DNA from 3 places in the Streptomyces sp. NPDC045701 genome. Region 1 is predicted to be linked to each of the others. Evidence: riboswitches for the same ligand, from Rfam matches in the RefSeq annotation. Region 1 holds a riboswitch; each other region holds the start of a gene.
What was found. Region 1 has a riboswitch for cyclic di-AMP ahead of AC07DW_RS26705 (M23 family metallopeptidase). Riboswitches for the same ligand answer to the same signal wherever they lie in the genome.
Positions count from the first base shown of each region.

Region 2: another riboswitch for cyclic di-AMP. It lies ahead of AC07DW_RS20180 (transglycosylase family protein); the one in region 1 lies ahead of AC07DW_RS26705 (M23 family metallopeptidase).
Region 3: another riboswitch for cyclic di-AMP. It lies ahead of AC07DW_RS30675 (M23 family metallopeptidase); the one in region 1 lies ahead of AC07DW_RS26705 (M23 family metallopeptidase).

Region 1 covers NZ_JBWKJV010000034.1:52,702-59,888, reverse strand. The annotation lists gene AC07DW_RS26720 (bifunctional acetate--CoA ligase family protein/GNAT family N-acetyltransferase) at 1-1,334, opposite strand, end outside; gene AC07DW_RS26715 (HPr family phosphocarrier protein) at 1,510-1,791, shown strand; gene AC07DW_RS26710 (GntR family transcriptional regulator) at 1,989-2,687, opposite strand; gene AC07DW_RS26705 (M23 family metallopeptidase) at 2,892-3,680, opposite strand; cyclic di-AMP (ydaO/yuaA leader) riboswitch at 3,694-3,857, opposite strand; gene AC07DW_RS26700 (M16 family metallopeptidase) at 4,068-5,432, opposite strand; gene AC07DW_RS26695 (M16 family metallopeptidase) at 5,459-6,796, opposite strand; gene AC07DW_RS26690 (DNA gyrase/topoisomerase IV subunit A) at 7,063-7,187, shown strand, end outside.
Region 2 covers NZ_JBWKJV010000018.1:96,618-103,804, forward strand. The annotation lists gene AC07DW_RS20165 (nucleoside triphosphate pyrophosphohydrolase) at 1-805, shown strand, start outside; gene AC07DW_RS20170 (cytochrome P450 family protein) at 1,108-2,346, shown strand; gene AC07DW_RS20175 (transglycosylase family protein) at 2,527-3,438, shown strand; cyclic di-AMP (ydaO/yuaA leader) riboswitch at 3,693-3,868, shown strand; gene AC07DW_RS20180 (transglycosylase family protein) at 3,872-4,603, shown strand; gene eno (phosphopyruvate hydratase) at 4,939-6,219, shown strand; gene AC07DW_RS20190 (FtsB family cell division protein) at 6,317-6,787, shown strand; gene AC07DW_RS20195 (DUF501 domain-containing protein) at 6,802-7,187, shown strand, end outside.
Region 3 covers NZ_JBWKJV010000066.1:2,508-9,694, reverse strand. The annotation lists gene AC07DW_RS30690 (MBL fold metallo-hydrolase) at 1-935, opposite strand, end outside; gene AC07DW_RS30685 (TetR/AcrR family transcriptional regulator) at 1,175-1,855, shown strand; gene AC07DW_RS30680 (SGNH/GDSL hydrolase family protein) at 1,880-2,674, opposite strand; gene AC07DW_RS30675 (M23 family metallopeptidase) at 2,834-3,730, opposite strand; cyclic di-AMP (ydaO/yuaA leader) riboswitch at 3,733-3,893, opposite strand; gene AC07DW_RS30670 (tyrosine-protein phosphatase) at 4,613-5,425, shown strand; gene AC07DW_RS30665 (DUF6126 family protein) at 5,473-5,589, opposite strand; gene AC07DW_RS30660 (XRE family transcriptional regulator) at 5,609-6,259, opposite strand; gene AC07DW_RS30655 (aspartate aminotransferase family protein) at 6,300-7,187, opposite strand, start outside.

The sequences.
Region 1 (7,187 bases):
GGCTTCACCGCCGCCGTACGCCGGGCGAGCCTGGTGAACTTGCGGGGGTTGCCGATCGACTCCAGGTACAGCAGGACGACGTCGGTGTCCGGGTCGTCGTACCAGTGCTGGAGGAAGTCGTTGCCCGACACGTCCGCGCGGTTGCCCGCCGAGATGAAGGACGACAGGCCGGCGCCGCGCCGGTGGAGCCCGGACAGCAGGGCGATGCCGATGGCGCCGGACTGGGTGAACAGACCGATCCGCCCGGCCGCCGGCGGGTGCGGCGCGAGCGAGGCGTTGAGCCGCGCACCGGGCGCGGTGTTGATGATCCCGAACGCGTTGGGGCCGATGATCCGCATGCCGTACGAACGGGCCTGGCGCACGAGTTCCCGCTGCCGGGCCCGGCCCTCGGCGCCCTGTTCGGCGTACCCGGCGGTCAGCACGACCAGGCCCTGCACGTCGTGCTCGCCGCAGTCGGCGACGACCTCCGGGACCCGCTCCGCCGGCACGGCGACGACGGCGAGGTCGACGGGCTGGCCGATGTCGGCGACGGAGCGGAAGGCGGGCACCCCGTCCAGCGAGGTCGTCGTGTCGGGCAGGGCTCGGTTCACTGCGTACGTACGGCCCGTGTACCCGGCGTCCAGGAGGTTGCGCAGGACCGTGCGGCCGACCCCGCCGGGGGCGCGGCCGGCGCCGATGACCGCCACGGAGCCGGGCGCGAGGAGCCGCTGCACGGACCGGGCCTCGGCGCGCTGCTCACGGGCGCGCTGGACGGCGAGGGACCGGTCGGTGGGCTCCAGGTCGAGGTGGAGGCGCACGGCGCCGTCCTCGAAACTGCGCTTCTGCGTGTAGCCGGCGTCCGTGAACACCTTGATCATCTTGTTGTTGGCGGGCAGCACCTCGGCCGCGAACCGCCGGATGCCGCGCTCCCGGGCGACGGCGGCGATGTGCTCGAGCAGCGCGGAGGCGACACCTCGCCCCTGGTGGGCGTCCTGGACGAGGAAGGCCACCTCCGCCTCGTCGGCCGGGGCGCTCGCGGGCAGGCCCTGTGCGTTGATCCGGTCGTAACGGACCGTGGCGATGAACTCGCCGCCGACGGTGGCCGCGAGCCCCACCCGGTCCACGTAGTCGTGGTGGGTGAAGCGGCGCACGTCCTTGGCGGAGAGCCGGGGGTAGGGTGCGAAGAACCGGTAGTACTTCGACTCGTCCGAGACCTGTTCGTAGAAGCTGACCAGGCGTTCGGCGTCATCCGTGGTGATCGGCCTGATCCGCGCGGTGCCGCCGTCCCGCAGCACGACGTCGGCCTCCCAGTGGTCGGGGTACACGTGTTCCGGCTGATCCGACGGGGTCCGCATGGGCCCCAGGGTACGGTGCGGACGCCCGGTCGCGGAGGTGCTGTGGACAACGCTGGGTGAGGCCGGCCGACCGGCCGACGTGGCCCCGTGGAGCCGGTTCGAGCACCCCGCGGGACGTGAGAGACTGGATTCGACAACTGGTCTAGACAACCGCCGAGACTCGAAGGGCAACACCATGGCTGAGCGCCGCGTCAACGTCGGCTGGGCCGAGGGCCTGCACGCCCGCCCCGCCTCCATCTTCGTCCGTGCCGCCACGGCCTCCGGCGTCCCCGTGACGATCGCCAAGGCCGACGGCAACCCGGTCAACGCCGCGTCGATGCTCGCGGTGCTGGGCCTGGGCGCGCAGGGCGGCGAGGAGATCGTGCTCGCTTCGGACGCGGAGGGCGCGGACGCCGCCCTGGACCGTCTGGCGAAGCTGGTCGCCGAGGGTCTCGAAGAGCTCCCCGAGACCGTCTGACCTTCCGGTCGCCCCACAGTCTCACCGCCGAGCCGTACCCCCGACCCCGGGTGGTACGGCTCCGCTGTTTCACCGGCACCGGCCGACGCCGGAATCCTGGAATCACGGAACCCGGAAAGCGCGGGGAACATCAGCCCTTTTCAGGCAGGGTGAATTCCGGGACGGAAATTCCCTCTTCTTTGTATACGGTGCCGCTGTTAATTGCGGACGCTCGCGGTGTTTACGCGGTGTTGCGAAGTCCTCACCACACCCCCGCCCGGGACCGGCCGCTCCACCCGCCGCAGCCGGTGCGCGGTGAGCGCGCGCTCCACGTGCAGGGTGGTGAGCGTGCGGGCCCGCTCGGCGTCGCCCCGGGCCACGGCGTCCACGATCGCGCCGTACTCGGCCCACACCTCGGCCGGCCGGGCGGGCTGGTCGACCACGTACATCCACGCGATCTTGTGCCGCAGCTGAGTCAGCAGCGCCGTCAGCGCGGGGCTGCCGGACGCCTGGGCGAGCGTCTCGTGGAACCAGCCGCCCAGCGAGCGCAGATCCTCCCCCTGGCCGCGGCGCGCCCGCTCCTGGCCCAGCCTGACCAGCCCCCTGAGCACCTTGAGATGGGCATCGGTCCGGCGCTGGGCGGCGCGGGCGGCGCCCAGCGGCTCCAGCAGCGTCCGCATCTCCAGCAGGTCGGCGGCCTCCTGCTCGGTGGGCTCGGCGACGCACGCGCCGACATGGCGGCGGGTGGTGACGAACCCCTCCGACTCCAGGGTGCGCAGCGCCTCACGGACCGGTACCCGCGAGACCCCGTAGCGGCGGGCCAGCTGCTCCTCGGTGAGCCGGCTGCCGCGCGCGAACACCCCGGTGACGATGTCGTCGCGGATCGCCGTGCATACCGAGGGCGCGGGAATGCGCATACCAGAACCCCCAACTTTATCCGCGCGAAACTCCGCCGATTGACGCCTGTCGAGTGACTCTATTGCAGAGAACCGCACTTTCCGACAGCCACCCGGAATCCATTGAGTTCTTTTTGGCCAGCAGGCCCGCACCGGGAGACCCCGGCACGCCGAAGGCCCCGGTTCGGGTCATGAACCGGGGCCTTCGGCGACGGGCGGAAGGGGTCAGACGTTGACGCCGTGGGAGCGGAGGTACGCGACGGGGTCGATGTCCGAGCCGTAGTCGGCGCTCGTGCGGGCCTCGAAGTGGAGGTGCGGCCCGGAGGAGTTGCCGGTGGAGCCGGACAGGCCTATCTGCTGGCCCGGCATCACGGTCTGGCCGGCCGACACGCTGACGGAGGCGAGGTGGCCGTACTGGGTGTAGGTGCCGTCGTTCATCCGGATCACGACGTTGTTGCCGTACGCGCCGCCCCAGCCCGCCTCGACGACGGTGCCCGCGCCCACGGAGACCACGCGGGAGCCGGAGGCGGCGTGGAAGTCGACGCCGGTGTGGCTGCCGGAGGACCACATGGCGCCGCCGGTCTGGTACCCGGTGCTGACGTAGCTGCCCTCGACCGGCAGCTGGAAGGCGTTCAGCCGCCGGCGCTCGGCCTCGCGGTCGGCGCGCTCCTTGGCCTCCCGGGCGGCCTCCACCCGGATCTCGGCCCTGCGCTTGGCCTCGGCCTCCGCCTTCGCCTGGGCGGCCGCCTTGGCGGCGGCCTCCTGGGCCTCCAGCTCCTGGGCCTCGGCCTGGGCGTCGATCTGCTCGGCGAGGGTGTCCGTGATGACCGCCTGGGTGAGGCCGGTGTCCTCGAGCGAACCGGGAGCGGTGTCCGGGGCGGCGGCGAGGGCCGGGGAAGCGAGGGTTCCGATGACGCCGGTGGTGGCGAGGGCGGCGACTCCGGCGACGTGTGCGCTCTTGCGGCTCAGACGGCTCGGGGCACGGTGCTTCCCGGTGGCACGGGTGAACGCCATGAAGTGGCTGATCCTTTCCTTCCTTCTCGCCTACCGGGTTAGCTGACGGGTTCGGAGCAGGAAGGTCTCCTACGGGCCCCTCCGCACGGGTGCGAAGGCGTCCGATTCACCCCAGGGACTACGTGGGTCCCCGGCTCCCCAGGCTCGCGCCTGACGGGGACTCGGCGATGGCTGCCCGGTGCCGCGGGTGCGACGGGTACCGGTCGGGCAGCGCATCAGACGCTAAGCGGCCGATCTTTCAATCACCAAACAGACACGGTTTTTTGTAGCGCACGCCACAGGTCAGACACTGAATCTCCGCAACAAACCGGACATACGACAGGGCCCCGGCACCGAACGGTACCGGGGCCCGCAACGCGTTCCGCCCAGGGGGCGAGGCCGCGCCAATCAGCCGGAGACGACCGTCACTTCGCCGATCCCGAGCGCTTCCACGGGCTCCTTGATCTGAGCCGCGTCACCGACGAGGACCGTGACCAGACGGTCCGTCGGGAACGCGCTGACGACCGCCGCGGTGGCCTCCACGGTGCCCGTCTCCGCGAGCCGGGCGTACATCTGGGCCTGGAAGTCGTCCGGGAGGTGCTGCTCGACCTGGTCGGCGAGGGTGGCCGCGACGGAGGCGGCCGTCTCGTACTTGAGCGGGGCGACGCCCACCAGGTTCTGCACGGCCGTCTCCCGCTCGGCGTCGGTCAGGCCCTCGGCGGCGAGGGTGCGCAGCACCTTCCACAGGTCGTCGAGGGCGGGGCCGGTGTTCGGGGTGTCGACCGAGCCGCTGATGGCGAGCATCGCGGCGCCGCCCTCGGGGCCGGAGCGCAGCACCTGGCCGAAGGCCCGTACGCCGTAGGTGTAGCCCTTCTCCTCGCGCAGGACCTTGTCCAGGCGGGAGGTGAGGGTGCCGCCCAGGCAGTAGGTGCCCAGCACCTGGGCCGGCCACACCCGGTCGTGCCGGTCGGCGCCGATACGGCCGATGAGCAGCTGCGTCTGCACCGCGCCGGGGCGGTCGACGATGATGACGCGGCCGGTGTCGTCCGCCGTCACGGGCGGGACGGGGCGGGGCTCGGCCGTGTCGCCGGTCCAGGCTCCGAGCGTGTCGGCGAGCACCGCGTCGAGGTCGACGCCGGTGAGGTCGCCGACGACCACGGCGGTGGCGGTCGCGGGCCGTACGTGGGCCTCGTAGAAGGCGCGCACGGCCGCGGAGTCGATGCCCGCGACGGTCGCCTCGGTGCCCTGGCGGGGGCGCGACATGCGGGAGGTGGCCGGGAACAGCTCCTTGGAGAGCTGCATGGCGGCACGGCGGGCCGGGTTGGCGATCTCGTGCGGGATCTCGTCGAGCCGGTTGCGGACCAGGCGCTCGACCTCGCTGTCGGCGAAGGCGGGGGCCCGCAGCGCCTCGGCGACCAGCCCGAGGGCCTTGGAGAGGCGGGAGACCGGCACCTCGAGGGAGATCCGGACACCGGGGTGGTCCGCGTGCGCGTCGAGGGTGGCGCCGCATCGCTCCAGCTCGGCGGCGAACTCCTCCGCCGAGTGCTTGTCGGTGCCCTCCGACAGGGCCCGCGCCATGATCGTGGCGACGCCGTCGAGACCCTCGGGCTCGGCCTCCAGCGGCGCGGCGAGGAAGATCTCGACGGCCACGACCTGCTGACCGGGGCGGTGGCAGCGCAGGACCGTCAGGCCGTTGTCGAGAGTGCCGCGGTCGGGGGCGGGGAAGGCCCACGGCCTGGCGGTCCCGGGCCGGGGCTGCGGGTGGAACTCCATGGACGTCAGGGACACAGCTGCGTCGCTCACTGGTCGGCCCCCTCTTCTTCCTGGTCGCTGTGGGCGGTGCCGGCGGGTTCGTAGACCAGCACCGCGCGGTTGTCGGGGCGGAGGCGGGCCTGGGCGACCGCCTGCACCTCCTCGGCCGTGACGTCCAGGACGCGCTGGACGGCGGTCAGGGCGAGCTGCGGATCGCCGAACAGCACCGCGTACCGGCACAGTTCGTCGGCGCGGCCGGCGACGGTGCCCAGCCGGTCCAGCCACTCGCGCTCCAGCTGGGCCTGGGCGCGCTCCATCTCCTCGGGCGTGGGGCCCTCGGCGGCGAACCGGGCCAGCTCGTCGTCGACGGCCGACTCGATGTCGGGCACCTCCACCCCGCCGGACGTCTTGACGTCCAGCCAGCCGAGCGAGGGCGCGCCCGCCAGGCGCAGCAGGCCGAAGCCGGCCGCCACGGCCGTGCGGTCGCGGCGCACCAGGCGGTTGTGCAGCCGCGACGACTCGCCGCCGCCCAGGATGGTGAGGGCGAGGTCGGCGGCGTCGCACTCGCGCGTGCCGTCGTGCGGCAGCCGGTAGGCGGCCATCAGGGCGCGGGCCGGGACCTCCTCCTCGACGACCTCGCGCAGCTGCTCGCCGATGATCTCCGGAAGCGTCCCGTCGCGCGGCGGCTGCTTGCCGTCGTGGGAGGGGATGGAGCCGAAGTACTTCTCGATCCAGGCGAGCGTCTGCTCCGGGTCGATGTCCCCGACGACCGACAGGACGGCGTTGTTGGGCGCGTAATACGTACGGAAGAAGTGCCGAGCGTCCTCGAGGGTGGCGGCGTCCAGGTCGGCCATGGAGCCGATCGGGGTGTGGTGGTAAGGGTGGCCCTCGGGGTAGGCGAGGGCGGTCAGCTTCTCGAAGGCGGTGCCGTACGGAACGTTGTCGTACCGCTGGCGGCGCTCGTTCTTGACGACGTCCCGCTGGTTCTCCATGGACTCGTCGTCGAGCGCGGCGAGCAGGGAGCCCATCCGGTCGGCTTCCAGCCACAGCGCCAGCTCCAGCTGGTGGGTGGGCATGGTCTCGAAGTAATTGGTGCGCTCGAAACTGGTCGTGCCGTTGAGGGAACCGCCGGCGCCCTGCACCAGCTCGAAGTGGCCGTTGCCCTGGACCTGCTTCGAGCCCTGGAACATCAGGTGCTCGAAGAGGTGGGCGAGCCCGGTGCGGCCCTCGACCTCGTGGCGTGAGCCGACGTCGTACCAGAGGCAGACCGCGGCGACCGGGGTCAGGTGGTCCTCGGAGAGCACCACGCGCAGGCCGTTGGCCAGGCGGTGCTCGGTCGCTGTCAGGCCGCCGGAGCCGGCCTGGGCTGTGGCCGTGTGACCCATGGGCATGTACGTCCCTTCGATCGCTTGAGAAAAAGCCCGCCCGCGGGTCGCGGCGGACGTCCTCCGCCACTGTATGCAGCTGCTGCGACCTGCTGCGGGACCGCTGTGGAAGTCCTGCCACTGTATGCAAGCGGACCGGCACCCGGCGAAGTTCCCGGATTCCGCCGCCGTCCCTCTTCCGGGTCGCGGTCGGCGTTGTCAGTGCGACGGTCCACAATGGTCGGCGTCAGATCAACCTTGTTGGTGAAGAAGGAGCCGCAGCCGCGATGGCCCGCCGCAGCACGAAGACCACGCAGCCCGACGACTTCGAGGAGCGGATCCTCGACATCGACGTCGTCGACGAAATGCAGGGCTCCTTCCTCGAGTACGCGTACTCGGTGATCTACTCCCG
Region 2 (7,187 bases), on a different contig from region 1:
CGCGCCCACCGCGCGGGAGCTGGTGGACGCCTGCGCGGGAGGCCGCACGGTCGTCGTCGTGGCGGGCGGTGAGGGCGACGGCGCGCTGACCGACGGGCTGGCCCGGATGGCGGGCTCCGGCCGGGTCGCGATGCCCGACCTGGAGCTGCTGCCGGGGTCGTACGACCTGCCGGGCGCGCGGCTGCTGGACCTGGTGGAGGTCATGGACCGGATCCGCCGGGAGTGCCCCTGGTCGTCGCGGCAGACTCACGGGGGTCTGGCGAAGTACGGCATCGAGGAGGCGTACGAGCTGGTCGAGGCCATCGAGGACGGCGACCGCGACGAGCTGCGCGAGGAGCTCGGGGACGTCCTGCTCCAGGTCGTCTTCCACGCGCGGATCGCCGAGGAGCACGAGGAGGAGCCGTTCTCCGTCGACGACGTGGCGGGCACGATCGTCGAGAAGCTCATCCACCGCCACCCCCACGTGTTCGGCGAGGAGCGCGCGGAGACGCCGGAGGAGGTCAAGGCGCACTGGCTGCGCACCAAGGCGATCGAGAAGCGGCGGGCGTCGGTGACCGACGGCGTCCCGCTCGGCCAGCCGGGCCTCGCGCTGGCGGCCAAGCTCGCGAGCCGGGTCCGCACCGCGGGCCTGGAGGTCGCCCTCCCGGCCGGTGAGGGTGTCGGCTACGAGCTGCTGGCCCTCGCCGTACGCGCCGAGGCGGAGGGCGTGGACCCGGAAGCCGCCCTCCGCGCGGCGGGCCGCGCCTACCGCGACGCCATCCGCGCGGCGGAGGGCCCGGGGGCGCCGGATACCGTCGAGGGGTGAACGCCCCGCACGACGCCCCGCACGACGCCCCGCGCCGCCCCTGCTCCCCGCCGGACGGCGCCGCAGCCGCCCCGCCCGCGCACGGCACCCCGTCCGCCCCGGGCCACCCACAGGACCCGGGCGCCCCACAGGACCCGGGCGCCGCGCAGGACCCGGACGCCCCACAGGACCCGGACGCCCCACAGGACGCGGGCGCCGCGCAGGACCCGCACGCGACGCCGGAACCGCGAGGCGCCGCCCGCGTCTCCCCGGGCGCCCCGGGGGACGGAGCGCGGGGGTGCCCGGCCGCGACCGCGCCCGAGCTGTTCACGTGGGAGTTCGCGACCGACCCCTATCCCGCGTACGCCTGGCTGCGGGAGCACGCGCCCGTGCACCGCACCCGGCTGCCCAGCGGGGTCGAGGCGTGGCTGGTGACGCGGTACGCGGACGCCCGGCAGGCGCTGGCCGACCAGCGGCTCAGCAAGAACCCGGCGCACCACGACGGGACCGAGCACGCCAGGGGCAGGACCGGCATCCCGGGCGAGCGCAAGGCCGACCTGATGACGCACCTGCTGAACATCGACCCGCCGGACCACACCCGGCTGCGACGGCTGGTGTCGAAGGCGTTCACGCCCCGCCGGGTCGCCGCCTTCGCCCCGCGCGTACAGGAGCTGACCGACCGGCTGATCGACGACTTCGCGGCGAGGGGCAGCGCGGACCTCATCCACGAGTTCGCCTTCCCTCTCCCCATCTACGCCATTTGCGACATGCTCGGCGTCCCCCGCGAGGACCAGGACGACTTCCGCGACTGGGCCGGAATGATGATCCGGCACGGCGGCGGGCCGCGCGGTGGGGTCGCGCGGTCGGTCAAGAAGATGCGCGGGTACCTCGCCGAGCTGATCCACCGCAAGCGGGAAGGTCTGCGGGAGGAAGGGGGCGACGACCTGATCTCGGGGCTCATCAGGGCCTCGGACCACGGCGAGCACCTCACCGAGAACGAGGCCGCCGCGATGGCGTTCATCCTCCTGTTCGCCGGCTTCGAGACGACCGTGAACCTGATCGGCAACGGGGTCCACTCCCTCCTCCGCCACCCGGACCAGCGCGAGCGCCTCCAGGCCTCCCTCGCCGCGGGCGAACCGGGGCTGCTGGAGACGGGCGTGGAGGAACTGCTGCGCTTCGACGGGCCGGTGGAGCTGGCGACGTGGCGGTTCGCGACCGAACCGCTCACCATCGGCGGTGAGCGGATCGCGGCCGGCGACCCCGTCCTCGTCGTCCTCGCCGCGGCCGACCGCGACCCGGAGCGGTTCGCCGAGCCGGACACGCTCGACCTGTCGCGGCGGGACAACCAGCACCTGGGTTACGGGCACGGCATCCACTACTGCCTCGGCGCGCCGCTCGCCCGGCTGGAGGGGCAGACCGCGCTCGCGACGCTGCTGACCCGGCTGCCCGACATCCGGCTCGCGGTGGATCCTGCCGATTTGCGGTGGCGCGGGGGGCTCATCATGCGTGGATTGCGTACGCTCCCGGTCGAGTTCACCCCATTGGCGAAGGACGCGAACTGACGGTCCGTCATTTCTGTGATCCTCGCGTGATCTCCGCTGCATCGACTTGTGACTGACGTTCGAATGCCGCTACGTTCACCGTCACCTCAGCAGTCACGCGAAAGGCAGCACCGCATGCGCTCCGGGAACGGCCGGCACCGACGACCCCGTCAAGCCCCCGCCATCGTTGTCGCGGCAGGGGTGACCGGATCCGCCATCGCGCTCCCGTTGCTCGGCGCGGGCTCCGCGACGGCGGCCGACGCCACCACCTGGGACCGGGTCGCCGAGTGCGAGTCCGGCGGCCTGTGGAGTGCCGACCTCGGCAACGGCTTCTACGGCGGCCTCCAGATGTCGCAGGCGACCTGGGAGTCGTACGGGGGTCTGGCGTACGCCGCGCGCCCCGACCTCGCCAGCCGCGCCGAGCAGATAGCCGTCGCCGAGAAGGTCTACGCCGCGACGGGCGTCCGGACCTGGGAGACCTGCGCCCCCGTCGCGGGCCTCGGCGGCGCCACCGCGACGCCGGACGCCGATCCCACGGGCACCGCCCCGGCCGCGCCCGGTGCTACGGACCCGGTCGGGACGCTCGAGGACCCGGGCACGCCCGAGGCCACCCGGCCCGCCGACCCGCTCCTGCCCGGCGAGCCCGTCACCACGGCGCCCGACGCGCCGCGGAGCCCCGCGTCCGGCGCCGGCAAGCACCGTGGCGAGCCCGCGAAGGAGGAGGGCGCGGTGACCGACCCGGTCGCCCCCGCCGACCCCACCGCGCCGACCGCCCCCGCCGACCCCGGCGCGCCGCTCAAGCCCGGCACTCCGGCGGCCGAAGGCACCCTGGAGCCCACCGATCCCGCAGACACCGGCAATTCGGTCATCGACCGCGAAAAGGACGGGCATCCCTCCCGGGGTGACGGGGCGACACGTGACCCCGGGACCGTCGGCGCCGGCGTGTACACGGTGCGGCCCGGCGACAACCTGTCGGTCATCGCGGACGAGCACAAGGTCGCCGGCGGCTGGTCCGCCCTCTACGAGGCCAACCAGGACACCGTCGGCGCCGACCCGGACCTCATCCTCCCTGGCCAGAGCCTGGAACTGACGCCGGATCAGCCTAAGGAATGAGACCGTATGTCCGCTTCTGTGTAAGTGAGACATGAATCTCTTCAGCCTGATGGGTGCGCCCCGGCCGTCCGAACCGCACAATCCGCCCTTCACCTGCGTAAACGCCCGTCAAGGGTGGGGGAGTAAGGGCGGATTGACCCCGATGTCCGTCTTTGAACTTCGGGAAGGTCTGTGTCTACGGTCGTGACCGCTCGCCATCGCGGGCCCCATCGACCGGAACGCCGAATCCTGCCGCCGGTCGACGGGAACAGTCGTCGCGTCATGCGCCGAAGGCAGGAGCGGGGGACCCAAGGTAAGTGCCGGGTCCGGCCATGGAGACATGGCGGGAACCGGCTTGGGGTGAAGCCGAGCGCACAGCTGTGCCGCACGGCCGGGCCACTCACTCGCCCGAACCCGACAGCTCACCTCGCAGGCGTCGGTGAGGAGATGTCCCATGCTGTTTTCCGGCAAGTCCAAGCACCGTCGCCCCTCCAAGGCCGCCCGATTCGTCGCCTTCGCCGGTATCACCGGTGCCGCCGTCGCCGCCCCGCTGATGGGCGCCACGACCGCCTCGGCCGCCACCACCGCCGAGTGGGACAAGGTCGCCCAGTGCGAGTCCGGCGGCAACTGGTCCATCAACACCGGCAACGGCTACTACGGCGGCCTCCAGTTCTCGGCCTCCACCTGGGCCGCGTACGGCGGTACCGCGTACGCCTCGACCGCCGACCAGGCGTCCAAGTCGCAGCAGATCGAGATAGCCGAGAAGGTCCTCGCGGGCCAGGGCAAGGGCGCGTGGCCGAGCTGCGGCGTCGGCCTCTCCGGAGCCGCGTACGACGGCGGTGGCGCCGAGCAGGCCCAGCCGCAGCAGGAGCGCGAGGCCGAGCAGCCCACCACGCGCAGCCAGCAGCGCACCGCGCCGCAGGCCGAGGCCGCGCCGAAGACCGAGGCCGCGCCGAAGACCGAGGCCGCGCCGAAGGCCGAGTCGAAGAAGACCGTCACCACCCCGACCGGCAAGAAGGTCGAGAAGGGTGACGGCGAGTACAAGGTGAAGGCCGGCGACACCCTCGGCATCATCGCCACCGAGAAGAAGGTCGCCGGCGGCTGGGAGAAGCTCTTCCAGCTGAACAAGGACATCGTCGACGACGCCGACCTGATCTACCCGGGTCAGCAGCTCCACCTGAGCTGACCCCCGGACCGCCCCGGCCCCGCGCGTTCCTCCCCGTAGCCCTGTGGGCCGGGCGGGACCCCGGGCCGGGGTTTTCCCGTTCCTTGGGCGGAAGCCCCCGGGGCCGGGGCGGGCCGGAGGGTGCGCCCCTGAGCGGGCTCCCGCACACCGCGACTACCGACCGGTAAGTTTCGTGGCGTTTTGCCGGTAATACAGCCTCGTGAGCCCTTTTTCGTCCCAGGAGGCGGGCGTCGGCGGGCGTCGGCCCCCCGGCCGGTTAGGCTCTTGCCGCAAGGCCGAAGAGACCCTGCACCGCATGCGTCACATTTTGCGTCACATCCCAGAAGGAGATGCTCGTGCCGTCCATCGACGTCGTCGTAGCCCGGGAAATCCTGGACTCCCGAGGCAACCCCACGGTCGAGGTCGAGGTCGGCCTCGACGACGGCAGCACCGGCCGTGCTGCCGTCCCGTCCGGTGCCTCCACCGGAGCGTTCGAGGCCCTCGAGCTCCGCGACGGTGACAAGGACCGTTACCTCGGCAAGGGTGTCGAGAAGGCCGTCCTCGCCGTCATCGAGCAGATCGGCCCGGAGCTCGTCGGCTACGACGCCACCGAGCAGCGGCTGATCGACCAGGCGATGTTCGACCTGGACGCCACCCCGGACAAGTCCTCGCTCGGCGCCAACGCCATCCTCGGCGTCTCCCTCGCCGTCGCGCACGCCGCCTCCGAGGCGTCCGACCTGCCGCTGTTCCGCTACCTGGGCGGCCCGAACGCGCACCTGCTGCCCGTTCCGATGATGAACATCTTGAACGGCGGCTCGCACGCCGACTCCAACGTGGACATCCAGGAGTTCATGATCGCGCCGATCGGCGCGGAGTCCTTCTCCGAGGCGCTGCGCTGGGGTGCCGAGGTCTACCACACCCTGAAGAAGGTCCTGAAGGAGAAGGGCCTCTCCACGGGTCTGGGCGACGAGGGCGGCTTCGCGCCGAACCTCGACTCCAACCGCGCCGCCCTCGACCTCATCCTCGAGGCCATCAAGCAGGCCGGTTACGCCCCGGGCAAGGACATCGCCCTGGCGCTCGACGTCGCAGCGTCCGAGTTCTACAAGGACGGCGCCTACGAGTTCGAGGGCAAGTCCCGCTCGGCCGCCGAGATGACGGACTACTACGCGGAGCTCGTCGACGCCTACCCGCTGGTCTCCATCGAGGACCCGCTGTTCGAGGACGACTGGGACGGCTGGAAGACCATCACCGAGAAGCTGGGCACCAAGGTGCAGCTGGTCGGTGACGACCTGTTCGTCACCAATCCCGAGCGCCTGGCCCGCGGCATCGAGGAGGGCGCCGCCAACGCGCTGCTCGTCAAGGTCAACCAGATCGGTTCGCTGACCGAGACCCTCGACGCCGTCGAGCTGGCCCAGCGCAACGGCTTCAAGTGCATGATGTCGCACCGCTCCGGCGAGACCGAGGACGTGACCATCGCCGACCTGGCCGTCGCCACCAACTGCGGCCAGATCAAGACCGGTGCCCCGGCCCGCTCCGAGCGCGTCGCCAAGTACAACCAGCTGCTGCGCATCGAGGAGATCCTCGACGACGCCGCCGTGTACGCGGGCCGCTCGGCCTTCCCGCGCTTCAAGGGCTGATCCTTCCCAGCCCGGGTTACGTACGTCCCCGGCCGCGGTCCCGTACCGTGTCCGGGGACGTACGTACGTGACGGGCAAGGGGAGGCGGGAACACCACATGGCCCGGGACCGGTTCTCCACCGCGACCAGACTGCGGCTGCTCGGCGAGCAGACCGCCGCCCGTGTCTACCGCTCCCAGACCCGCCGGCAGGCCCGCCGCTCCCGGCTCACCGGCCGCGCGGCGTTCCTCGCGCTGGTCGTCTGCTCCATGGTGGTGGCCCTGGCCTACCCGATGCGCCAATGGGTGTCCCAGCGCGCCGAGATCGCCGAGCAGCAGCGGCTGGCGGCGGAGGCGGGCGAGCGCGTCGAACGGCTGCGCGACGAGAAGGCGCGGCTCCAGGACGACGCGTACGTCAGGCGCCTGGCGCGCGAGCACCTGCACTACGTACTCCCGGGGGAGACCGGCTACACGGTCATCGACCCCGACGCGGTGCGCGAGCGCCGCACCGACCAGGGCGCGGCCGACCGCCCCTGGTACTCCAACCTCTGGGACGGCGTGGACACCGCCGACCGCACCGACCGCAAGTAGAACCCAAGGCAGGCATGGAAACGCCCCCTCCGCAGACCGAACGCACCGAGCCCACCGAGGCGGACGTCGCGGCGTTCAAGGAACAGCTCGGCCGCCCGCCGCGCGGCCTGCGCGCCATCGCGCACCGCTGCCCGTGCGGCAACCCGGACGTGGTGGAGACCGCGCCCCGGCTCCCGGACGGCACGCCCTTCCCGACGACGTACTACCTCACGTGCCCGCGCGCGGCCTCCGCGATCGGCACGCTGGAGGCGAACGGCGTGATGAAGGAGATGTCCGAGCGGCTCCAGTCCGACCCGGAGCTGGCCGCGGCCTACCGCGCCGCGCACGAGGACTACATCGCCCGCCGCGACGCCATCGAGGTGCTGGAGGGCTTCCCGAGCGCCGGCGGCATGCCGGACCG
Region 3 (7,187 bases), on a different contig from region 1:
AGCAGCACGCCGCGCGGCTCGGAGCCCTGGAGGTCGAGGTGGGCCCGCAGACCTTCGGCCGGTGTCATGTGGATGTCGGGCCAGTACGCGCTGTACGCCCCTATCTGGATCATGGTCGCGTCGAACGGGCCGTGCTCGGCGCCGATGTCGCGGAAGCCCTCGAAGTAGCCCGTGTCGCCGCTGTGGAAGACCCGGTGCTCGGGGCCCGCGACGGCCCAGGAGGCCCACAGGGTGTGCTGCTGGTTGCGCAGGCCCCGGCCGCAGAAGTGGCGGGCCGGGGTGGCGGTCAGCCGCAGGTCGCCGATCCGCGTCGACTCGTTCCAGTCCAGCTCCCGGAGCCGGGACGCCGGCACGCCCCAGTGTTCCAGGTGCGCGCCGACGCCGAGCGGTACGGCGAAGAGGGTGTCCGTGGCGGCCAGGGCGCGGATGGTCGGGAGGTCGAGGTGGTCGTAGTGGTCGTGGGAGATGACGACGACGTCGACCGGTCCGAGCGCGGCGAGCGACAGCGGGACGGGGTGGAGCCGCTTGGGTCCGGCGAAGGAGAAGGGGGAGCAGCGCTCGCCCCAGACCGGGTCGAAGAGCACGCGGTGGCCGTCGATCTCCACCAGCACGCTGGAGTGCCCGATCCAGGTGAGCCGCAGTCCGGAGACCGGCGGGCGCGCGAGGTCGGCGACGATGGTGGGGTGTACGGGGATGGGGCCGGACGGGGCCCGCCGCGCCCGGGACTCCTTCTCGAAATAGGTTTTCGCGAACTCCACCGAGGAGCCGGACGGTCTGTGCTCGGTCCCCACCGGGTTGCGGAACACCCCGTCGGCGAAGTTCGGGGAGCGGCGGATCCGCTCCATCCGCTCTCCGGTGGCATCCGCGCCGAAGCCGGCGGGCCGCAGTGTACGCAGGTGGGATCGGAGCTGGTGCGGTACGCCGGTGCGGTTCACGGGTCCTCCAGGGGTGAGGGTCCCTCCATTATGGGCGGGGGGTGTGACAGCGCCGGACCGGGGCCGTCACAACGGACCTCCGGCACGGGGACGGCGCGGGGACGGCGCCGGACGGCGCCGGACGGCCCGGGAGACGGCACGGCGGTCGGCGCGGCGGTCGGTGCCGAGGGTGGCGCGGTGCGTGGCGGCCGCGTGCGCGACGGGTGCCCGGCGTCCGCCCGACGGCCTAGGGTGGCGGCGTGGGCAGAGTGCGGTTGAGCGTGGCCGAGCGGCGGGAGGAACTCCTGCGGGCCGCGGTCGAGCAGATCGAGGCGCGGGGCGTGGCGGCCGTGCGGATCGCCGATGTGGCGTCCGCCCTGGGGGTGAGCAACGCCCTGGTGCTGTACCACTTCTCGACCAAGGAGAGGCTCGTCGCGGCCGCCTTCGCGCACGCCGCCGAGGGCGACCTCGCGCACCTGCGGCGGCTGCTCGGTCGCCGGACGACGGCGGTCCGCCGGCTGCGGGCGGCCGTGCACTGGTACGCCCCGACGGGCCGGGCCAAGGGATGGCGCCTGTGGATCGAGGGCTGGGCGGCGGCCCTGCGCGAGCCCGCGCTGCGGGAGGTCGCCCAGGACCTCGACCGGCAGTGGAAGGCGGCGCTGACCGATGTCATCGCGGAGGGGACGGCGGCGGGCGAGTTCCGCTGCGAGGACCCGGCCGCGGCGGCCTGGCGGCTGACGGCGTTCCTGGACGGCCTGGCGGTCCAGATGACCGCGTACGCGGCGCCCTTCAGCCGCGCCGCCATGCTGGCCTGGGCGGACGAGGCCCTCGCCCGGGAGATCGGCCTCGCCGATCGCCCGCCAGGCCCGGACACCCCCGCCGGCCCTGGAACGCCCGGCGGCCAGGACACCCCCGCCGGCCCTGGAACGCCCGGCGCCTGAACGCCCGGTCGCCGGCCCCCGTCCCTACAGCGGCAGCAGGTCCGGGCGTTTGGCCGAGACGTGGTCGCCGGAGGACTCGCCGCGCAGCCGGCGGCCGATCCACGGGACGAGGTACTCGCGGGCCCAGTTGATGTCGTCGCGGCGCACTTCGAGGGTGCCGCGCGGCGGCAGCGGCGGCCAGGGCTGGTCGGGGTCGGCGGGGACGTCGACGCCGAGGACCTGCCCGGCCCGGAGCGCGACGCGCGTGTGGCCCTCGGGCGACAGGTGCAGCCGGTCGCCGTCCCAGGCCCGCATGTCCTGCACGGTCCTCAGGGACCACAGGTCCAGCACCGGGCAGCCGTAGCGGTCGGCGACCGCGCGTACGTGTCCGTTGTACGTGGCGATCTTGCCGCGCAGCCGGCGGAGCACGGGCATGGCCCGGGTGTCGAACCCGGTCGTCACCAGGACCGTGCCGACGACGGACGTCAGGTCGGCCACGGCGCGCTCGAAGCGCTCGGCCACGTCGTCCGGGTCGCTGCCCGGCCGGATGATGTCGTTGCCGCCCGCGCAGAAGGTCACCAGGTCGGGGGCGAGTTCCATGGCCCGCGGAACCTGCTCCTCCACGATCTGGTCGAGGAGGCGCCCGCGTACGGCGAGGTTGGCGTACCGGAACTGCTCGGGGTCCGGAAGCCGGTCGGCGAGCAGCACCGCGAGGCGGTCCGCCCAGCCGACGAATCTTCCGTCGGGGCCCGGGTCTCCGACGCCCTCGGTGAAACTGTCACCGATCGCCGCGTACGACCCGAATACGTCACTGTCTCTGAATGTCGAATCGTCTGCCACGGAAGCACATCCTTCACCCGGGGATGTGACCTACGCGACCGTAAGAGGAGTTGACGGGGGGTGATCTTTACCACCGGTCAAGTTTCCGCCAAGCCGGAATACGCCTCCGCCCGGCACCGGGGCACGGTGCCGGGCGGGAACGCTCACGCGCGTGGGGCGTCAGATGGAGACGCCGTGCTGACGGAGGTAGGCCAGCGGGTCGATGACCGAGCCGTAGCTGGGGCTCGTGCGGATCTCGAAGTGCAGGTGCGGACCGGTGGAGTTGCCGGTGGAGCCGGACAGGCCGATCTGCTGACCACCGCTCACGGTCTGGCCGGAGGAGACGGACAGCGAGGAGAGGTGGGCGTACTGCGAGTAGTTGCCGTCGGCGTGCTGGATGACGACCTCGTTGCCGTACGCGCCGCTCCAGCCGGCCGACACGACGGTGCCCGGTCCGACGGCCTTGACGGTGGTGCCGGAGGAGGCGGAGAAGTCGACGCCCGTGTGGTAGCCGGAGGACCAGCTGGAGCCGGAGGCCCGGTACGGGGTGGTGACGCCGGCGTCGACCGGGGCGGTGAAGCCCGAGCCGCTGGTCCGCGGGGCGGCCTGGGCCGGGGCCTCGGTCTTCGCGGCGGAGCGGGTGGCGCGGCTCTCCTCGCGGGTGTCGTCGGCCTTCGGAGCGGCCGGGGCGGCCTTCTTCGGGGCGGCCGTGGACTTGGCGCCGAGGGTGAGCTTCATGCCCGGGAGGATCAGCGAGGGGTCCTCGCCGATGACCTGGCGGTTGTCCTTGTAGAGCTTCTGCCAGCCGCCCTTGACGTTCTTGTTCTTGGCGATCTTGGAGAGGTAGTCACCCGCGACGACCGTGTACGTGCGCGGGGCGGCCTTCTTCGGGGCGGCCTCGGCGGCGGTGTGCGCGGCGGTGACGGCCTGCTGCGGAGCGGCGGCCGGGGCGGCGGCGTGCGCGCCGGTGGCACCGAGCAGCGGGAGGGCGATGGCGGCGCCACCCGTTCCGGCGGCGACGAGACCACGGGTGAGGGCGTGGGACTTGGGACGGCGGTGCTTACCCTTCGCGGGCATGATGAATTCCTCTCCGGCGCCTGCGAGGTGAGCTGTCGGGTTCGGACTGGAGTTGCCCGGCCGCGCCCTGGCGCGACTTCACCCCGAGCCGTCCCGGAATTCCGGGACGGCGACTTACCTGGGTCCCCCGCTCCTGCCACACGTGGGTGGGTGCGAATTCCGACCGGCGGCAGGATTCGGCGGTCCGGTCGGATTGCCGTGACCGTAAGCGAGCCGGGTCGGGGTGAACAAGCCGCCGCTTTCCCCTCACCATTCCCGGTGGCGTGACGACAGCCGAATTCCGGTCACCCTCCGTGGATTAGGGATCATGAATTCCCGTTCCGGGCGCGGAATTCACGACGCGCGTCCCGCCACGGACGGTCACGGTTATGACGCTGCTCACGTGACCCCATGCCACCTCCCGCACCCCGGGGGCAAGTTATCCCTAAACCACCAATACGGACAGATCCGTCAATCCTTGACGAGACACTACGATCGACCCCAATCCCTCCCCCTCTCACCACCGGAAGCCCACCCACCACGACCCCGGCGCGTCGCCGAGCAGAGGGCGGCAAAACGGGACGGAAGCTATAAATGCCATTCCTGCCCAGCCCTCGACGGCCTGCGCCTCACTAGGGACGAACTCGTCATGAACGGGCTGTACGTCTCACCGGCGAGGCCCGGTCACACAGCGGCCCGGCCGTCTCGTCCACCCCTCCCCCACGCCGTGCGGATCGCGGGCACGGCCCGCGCGCATCGACGGCCTCCGAACGGGCCCGACCAGGGGAAGGACAATGTATGTGCGAGGCGCACGGAGATTGATTGCCCGAGGAACCGATGTCGTATCGTCGGACCGCGACATCGTCGGCGGCCGACGCCGACCGCAGACACGGAGGAGCCCCCGTGACGCAGCAGCTGCCGCAGGTCCCGTCGATCGAGCCCGAGCTGACCGGAGTGCGCAACTTCCGTGACGTGGGTGGGCTTCCGACCGTGGACGGCCGGCGGGTGCGCCACGGCAGGCTGTACCGGAGCGGTCACCTCGCGCACGCGACGGGCGAGGACGCCGCCTTCCTCGCCGGCCTCGGCCTGCACACGATCTTCGACTTCCGCAACGCCGCCGACCAGAAGCTCGAGGGCCCGGACGTCGAGCTGCCCGGTGTGCGGAACGTGAACATCCCGCTCTCCGACCCGGCCGACGGCGCGGAGTTCTGGACCATGGTCCGCGACGGCGATCTCGACCAGCTGCGGGCGATCCTCGACGACGGCAAGGCGGCGGCCCGGATGACGGCCTCGTACCGCATGATCATCAAGGAGCGCACAGCCGAGCACAGCCGGGTGCTGCACGCCCTGGCGGAGGACAGCGTCCCCGCGCTGATGCACTGCGCGGCCGGCAAGGACCGGGCGGGCCTGTCCATAGCGGTGTCCCTGCTGGCGGTCGGCGTCGAACGGGAGGCGATCGAGGAGGACTACCTCAAGTCCAACGATCCGCGCCGCCGCTACAAGGTGCGCCGCAGCGACAGCTCCCCCGCCGGTATGTCACCCGAGGTCATGGAGCTGCTCAACCCGCTCTTCGAGGCGCGCGTCGAGTACCTGTCGGCGGCGTTCTCGACGATCGAGGAGACCTGGGGCTCGACCGAGCGCTACCTGACCGAGGGGCTGGGGCTCAGCCCCGAGACGCGCGAGCGGCTGCGCGAGCGCCTGCTCGACCAGAGCTGAGCCCCGGCTCGACGCGGACCGGCTTCGGAACCGGCCCGCCCCCGTCCCTACTCGGCCCCGAGCGCGAACAGCAGGTAGAGGAAGGCCGCGAAGAGGTGGCCCGCGACCAGGTAGGCGAACAGCCGGACGACGAGTCCCCGGGGGAACTTCCCTTCATGGGACATGCGATCTCTCCGATCCGGGTCAGCGGCGGTGGGCGCCCGCGCCGAGGCACAGGTCGGCCGTGGCGCTCTGCATGAGGGTGTGGACGAACAGCAGCTCCGCCCCGCCGCGGGTGGCCGCGGCGATACGGTGCGGGGTCAGCGAGTCGAAGTGCGCGCTGTCCCCGGGGTCGAGGACGTGGACGGCCTCCCCGAGGGCCAGGCGCACCCGCCCGTCGAGGACGTACAGCCACTCCTCGCCCGGGTGGACGCGCACCAGGTCGCTCCGCGTGGCGTACGGCACCTGGACGCGCAGCGCCTGCATCGCCCGCCCGGGGCCGCCGGCCTGGCGGTAGACCCAGCCGTCCGCCTCGGCGGGCTCGGCCAGGCCACCGCGCACGACGGGGTCGCGCTCCTGGGGCGCCTCGCCCAGCAGCTCGGAGACGGTCGTACCGTAGATGCGGGCCAGACCGAGCAGCATGGGCAGCGAGGGCTGGCGGCGACCGGTCTCCAGCCGCGACAGGTGGGCCGGGGAGAGCCCGGCGCGCTGTGCGGCGGCCTCCAGAGTGAGTCCGCGGCGCCGCCGCAGCGCGCGCAGCCGCGGCGCGACGTCCGGCAGGGCCACGGAGGACGCGCCGTCGGGCTCCGGGCCTTCGGGCCCGGGGCCGGACGGCGCGTCGGCTGGGGTGCTCATGCGGCCATTGCGCCACTTTCTTTCCTCAGGGGCAAGTTTCTTACCCCGGAGGCAAATCTCGGCGGCCGGCGACCGCCTGCTTCACCAGGGTCCGGCCGAAGTCCCAGATCAGGCCGCCGCCGCTGTGCGCCTCGTCCATGACTGCGGTGAACGCCCCCACGAACCGGTCCACCTCCCGCCCGCCGATGATCAGCGGCGGGATCAGCTTGATGACCTCCAGGCGGTCGCCCGAGACCTGGGTGAGGATGCGGTGCCGCTGGAGCAGCGGTGCCACGACCATCTGCGCGAAGAGGCCCTTGCGGGCCGCCTGGAGCATCGTCCACCGGCCACGCAGGCCCAGGGACGAGGGACGGCCGAACTCGATGCCGATCATCAGGCCCCGGCCCCGCACCTCGTACAGCATCTCGTAGCGGTCGACGAGCGCGGCGAGCCGTGACTTCAGCAGCTCACCCGTGGTTTGGGCGTTCGCCACCACGTCCTCGTCCTCCAGCGCCGAGAGGACGGCCAGCCCGGCCGCCATGGCCTGCGCGTTCCCGCCGAAGCTGGCGGAGTGGACCAGCACCCGGTCCATCGCCGAGTACACCTTCTTGAAGATCCAGTCCTTCCCGAGGGTGGCCCCGACCGGCACGTAGCCGCCCGACAGTGCCTTGGCGACGCACACCAGGTCGGGCTCGACGCCGTCCTCGTGCTGGTAGGCGTAGAAGGTGCCGGTCCGGCCGAGGCCGGTCTGGACCTCGTCGGCGATCAGCAGCGCCTTGTGCTTGTGGAGCAGTTCCTGGGCGGCGCGCAGAAACCCGGGCGGGGCCTCGTGGACGCCCTTGCCCTGGATCGGCTCGACGATGAGGGCGGCCACGTCGCCCCGCTTGAGCTCCCGCTCCAGCGCCGGCAGGTCGCCCAGCCCGATCGCGGTGTCGGGCAGCAGCGGGGC